2 regions of the Paenibacillus sp. JSM ZJ436 genome follow, and region 2 is predicted to be linked to the other one. Evidence: a T-box and tRNA genes for the amino acid it is inferred to sense, from the RefSeq annotation. Region 2 holds a T-box; the other holds one or more tRNA genes.

The links. The T-box of region 2 lies ahead of tyrS (tyrosine--tRNA ligase). A T-box ahead of a tRNA ligase gene usually reads a tRNA of that ligase, here a tRNA-Tyr.
Region 1: it has a tRNA-Tyr gene. The T-box ahead of tyrS (tyrosine--tRNA ligase) is inferred to sense a tRNA for this amino acid. The anticodon was not compared.

The regions. Positions count from the first base shown of each region.
Region 1 is NZ_JBISEO010000008.1:67-2,298, reverse strand. It holds gene ACH6EH_RS11905 (LiaF transmembrane domain-containing protein) at 1-242, opposite strand, end outside; tRNA gene ACH6EH_RS11900 (tRNA-Leu) at 544-623, opposite strand; tRNA gene ACH6EH_RS11895 (tRNA-Arg) at 627-703, opposite strand; tRNA gene ACH6EH_RS11890 (tRNA-Cys) at 716-789, opposite strand; tRNA gene ACH6EH_RS11885 (tRNA-Gly) at 799-873, opposite strand; tRNA gene ACH6EH_RS11880 (tRNA-Gln) at 877-951, opposite strand; tRNA gene ACH6EH_RS11875 (tRNA-His) at 979-1,054, opposite strand; tRNA gene ACH6EH_RS11870 (tRNA-Trp) at 1,074-1,147, opposite strand; tRNA gene ACH6EH_RS11865 (tRNA-Tyr) at 1,154-1,239, opposite strand; tRNA gene ACH6EH_RS11860 (tRNA-Thr) at 1,244-1,319, opposite strand; tRNA gene ACH6EH_RS11855 (tRNA-Phe) at 1,349-1,421, opposite strand; tRNA gene ACH6EH_RS11850 (tRNA-Asp) at 1,451-1,527, opposite strand; tRNA gene ACH6EH_RS11845 (tRNA-Met) at 1,556-1,632, opposite strand; tRNA gene ACH6EH_RS11840 (tRNA-Val) at 1,646-1,721, opposite strand; tRNA gene ACH6EH_RS11835 (tRNA-Glu) at 1,819-1,893, opposite strand; tRNA gene ACH6EH_RS11830 (tRNA-Ser) at 1,903-1,994, opposite strand; tRNA gene ACH6EH_RS11825 (tRNA-Asn) at 1,998-2,073, opposite strand; partial or broken rRNA gene ACH6EH_RS11820 (23S ribosomal RNA) at 2,186-2,232, opposite strand, start outside.
Region 2 is NZ_JBISEO010000006.1:252,017-254,248, forward strand. It holds gene ACH6EH_RS10675 (transglycosylase domain-containing protein) at 1-491, opposite strand, end outside; T-box leader at 636-892, shown strand; gene tyrS (tyrosine--tRNA ligase) at 948-2,201, shown strand.

The DNA of each region.
Region 1 (2,232 bases), on a different contig from region 2:
CCCAGCAATGGTCCGAACAGCCAAGATAGCTTGCCTAACAGCGAGATAATACCAATCGCCATCACGATCCAGCCAATAAGTGTGTTGCCCCGCTTAATTCCATAGTAGCCTAATCCAATCATGACTAACGGAATCAAGAGACTGAACAGCCAGCCTAGCAGAGGTCCGAATACCCCCAGAAGAATTAATGCGCCTAACCCGATCAGTAGTACAGCCAATCCTTTATTTCTTGAGCTTCTCAAGGTTTCACCGCCTTTCTTATTTTCATGTCGTACTTTGTTGCTGCTGTTGATGTTGTTTTTGAATTTCAACCTTATGTCCTTATTGTAGAGAAAAAGCAGGGATCCTAAAACAGACTGAGGACGGTATTTCATCCTCGACTAAAGTCGGGGATGCCTTACGACCATTGTCGAAGCCTGCTCCTGCTGCCTGGGATCGTCAATAATCAATCGGAGAAGAGAATTGGCATACAAAAAAAGCAGATGAGATAACACTCATCCGCAAATATAAAAAAGGAACATGGTTTCCCATGTTCCTCTGTGATGCCGGTGAAGGGACTCGAACCCCCACGGTTTCCCTCACGATTTTGAGTCGCGCGCGTCTGCCAATTCCGCCACACCGGCTAATGGCGTGCCCTAAGAGATTCGAACTCCTGACCTTTTGATTCGTAGTCAAACGCTCTATCCAGCTGAGCTAAGGGCACAAAATATAATAATGGAGGCGCCACCCAGATTCGAACTGGGGATAAAGCTTTTGCAGAGCTGTGCCTTACCACTTGGCTATGGCGCCAAACAAAAATGGAGCGGACGACGGGAATCGAACCCGCGACCCTCGCCTTGGCAAGGCGATGCTCTACCGCTGAGCCACGTCCGCAAATGGCTGGGGATATAGGATTCGAACCTATGCATGACGGAGTCAAAGTCCGTTGCCTTACCGCTTGGCTAATCCCCAACAATCATATTCATAATTTTAAAATAATGGGGCGATCGATGGGACTTGAACCCACGAATGCCGGAGCCACAATCCGGTGCGTTAACCCCTTCGCCACGACCGCCATATATTTTAAGTTTAACTGGCAGGGGCAGCAGGAATTGAACCCACACTAACGGTTTTGGAGACCGCTGTTCTACCTTTAAACTATGCCCCTAAAAACTGGTGGAGGATGATGGATTCGAACCACCGAACTCGTACGAGAACAGATTTACAGTCTGCTGCGTTTGGCCACTTCGCTAATCCTCCAAGGTGGTGCCGGCGAGAGGACTTGAACCCCCAACCTACTGATTACAAGTCAGTTGCTCTACCAATTGAGCTACACCGGCAAGAAAAGTACTACGGTAATACATTAAGGTGGCTCGGGACGGAATCGAACCGCCGACACGAGGATTTTCAGTCCTCTGCTCTACCGACTGAGCTACCGAGCCTTAAAGCTCTTTCGGTTTAAAAAAAAGAATGGCGGAACTGACGGGATTCGAACCCGCGGTCTCCTGCGTGACAGGCAGGCATGTTAGGCCTCTACACCACAGTTCCATGAGGCATAATCGCTATGCGATATAATTGGTTGCGGGGGCAGGATTTGAACCTGCGGCCTTCGGGTTATGAGCCCGACGAGCTACCGAGCTGCTCCACCCCGCGTCATTAAATTATATGGTGGAGGCTGAGGGGATCGAACCCCCGACCCTCTGCTTGTAAGGCAGATGCTCTCCCAGCTGAGCTAAGCCTCCATAAACAAACCGAACTCTATATTACCAAATCATCAAGCAAATTGCAAGCTGCCCATGAACCTTTGGTATTCTCATTACCTGAAACTAGTAAAGAAAGTGGTGACCCGTAGGGGATTCGAACCCCTGTTACCTCCGTGAAAGGGAGGTGTCTTAACCCCTTGACCAACGGGCCTTATTTAAATGGCGGAGAGAGAGGGATTCGAACCCTCGAGACGCTTTTGGCGCCTACACGATTTCCAATCGTGCTCCTTCGACCAACTCGGACACCTCTCCAAATGGCTCCCCGAACAGGACTCGAACCTGTGACAACTCGATTAACAGTCGAGTGCTCTACCAACTGAGCTATCAGGGAATAAAGAATTCAGATGTTTGATCACCTGAAAACTAGATACGAAACGAATGTGCGTTGTTAGATTGATCATTAGCGTAATGCTTTCGTAGCTAGCTTTACTTCGCAAAGCTTGTAGGATAAGCCCTCGACCGATTAGTATTGGTCAGCTCCATGCATTGC
Region 2 (2,232 bases):
GTGCGGTCCCGGCTCAAGAATACCTGTCTGGCCAGCTGCTGCGTGAGCGTGCTGCCTCCGGTCTGCACCGGCTCATTCAGCAGGCGCTGCTTTACCGCGCGGGTCGTACCTTTCAGGTCTACGCCTTCATGGGTGAAGAAGCGGTTGTCTTCTATAGCTACTACGGCATCAATCACAATTTGCGGTATTTCTTCAAACTCCACCAGCCGGCGGTCTTCTTCAGTCCGAAGCTGGCCGATGGGTGAGCCGTCTCCAAAATAAGCGAAGCCGGTGATGGCGTTGAGTCCCATTTGCTGCTCAATCAGGTCCCGGGATCTGACAGGATCATCCTTGACAATGGAGGTTACGTAGCCGAACACAGCCCCTCCCGCAAACAGCATGCCCATGAGACCTACGACAAAAAGCCAGCCGATCACGCTCCCGATTCTGCGTCCAATGGATCGTTTGGGAGGACGATCTTTCTCAGGCTTCTGTTTTTTCTCCTCAACCATGAATGTTTACTCCTCCTTTTAACGCACCTATTATAGCATAAATTGCAGGATTTGAATCATGCAGGCCGGAACCTGTCGATTTGGTCATGAAAAGTTTGACTTGCATTGACGGCTTATGCTATAAATATGGCTAAGTTCATATCAATAAAAGCTTCGAAGGACCCCAGTAGAAGGGCGAATGAGGTCTCCCAGAGATCCGGTGGTTGGTGCGAACCGGAAGAATCGTCCCCTTTGAATTACTGTCCAGAGCTGTCCGGAGGAACGTGATCCACTTTAGGGTGTCACCAGTAGTCCGGTACCGGGTATTGTATTCCGTTATGTTAATGAAGTGAAAGCCCCTGCCTCATGCGGCGCGGGTTTTAATTAGGGTGGTAACGCGAGTGCTCCTTCTCGTCCCTTGGGATGAGAAGGAGCTTTTTTGCGTCTAAATACAGGAAGGATGTGCACGAAGTGGCTATGAAATGGGAAGAGCTAACGGAGGTTCAGCGGCTGGAGGTAGAGCGTCAGCTGGATGTCATCGCAAGGGGAGCCGTTGAAATTGTCCCTGAGGAGGATATGAAACAAAAGGTGATGAGATCCGTCGTCAACAATGAGCCGCTGCGGATCAAGCTGGGTATGGATCCATCGGCGCCGGATTTGCATCTTGGACATACGGTCGTTCTGCAGAAGCTGCGCCAGTTCCAGGAGCTGGGGCATGAGGTTCAGCTGATCATCGGTGATTTTACCGGCCGGATCGGTGACCCTACCGGTAAATCGGAAACCCGGAAGCAGCTGACGGAGGAGGATGTGATCCGGAACGCCGAGACGTATCAGAAGCAGATCTACAAGGTGCTGCTGCCGGAGCTTACCAAGGTATTCTTTAACTCTCACTGGCTGGGACGCATGTCGTTTGGGGATGTCGTTGAGCTATCCTCCAAGGTCACGGTTGCGCGGATGCTGGAGCGGGATGATTTTGAGAAAAGATATCATAGTGGACAGCCGATCAGCATTCATGAATTTTTCTACCCGCTTATGCAGGGCATGGATTCGGTAGAGCTGAAAAGTGATGTAGAGCTTGGCGGCACGGACCAAAAATTCAATCTGCTGATGGGCAGAACGCTGCAGAAGGAGTATGGCGTGGAGCAGCAGGCGATTCTGACGCTTCCGCTGATTGAAGGGCTGGACGGCGTTCAGAAGATGAGCAAGAGCCTGGGCAACTACATCGGTATTGATGAAGAGCCTAATGAAATGTATGGCAAATCCATGTCGATTCCGGATGAACTGATGCTGAAATACTATAGTCTGGCGACAGATATCAGCAATGAAGAGCTGACCGCATTGACTGAAGGATTGGAGAAGGGAACTGTGCATCCGAGAGATGCGAAGATGCAGCTTGGACACACCTTTGTACGGATGTACCATGGTCAGGATGCGGCACATGCTGCGCAGCAGCATTTCGTGACCGTGTTCCAGCAGCGCGCCCTGCCGGAGGACATCGAGGAGTTTGCGATTCCGTCCGAGGAACTCGTGGACGGAGAAATTCGGCTAATCCGGCTGCTGACCTTAGTAGGGTTTGCAGCATCGAATGGAGAAGCCAAGCGCAGCATTCAGCAAGGCGCAGTCAAATGGAACGAAGAGAAGCAAAGTGACTTTAACGGAAGCATCAAGCCTGCAGATGGAGATATTCTTCAAGTGGGTAAGCGCAAATTTGCGAAGCTAAAGCTTTCTTAATACAGAAAGAGACAGAAAGATAGAAAGACAG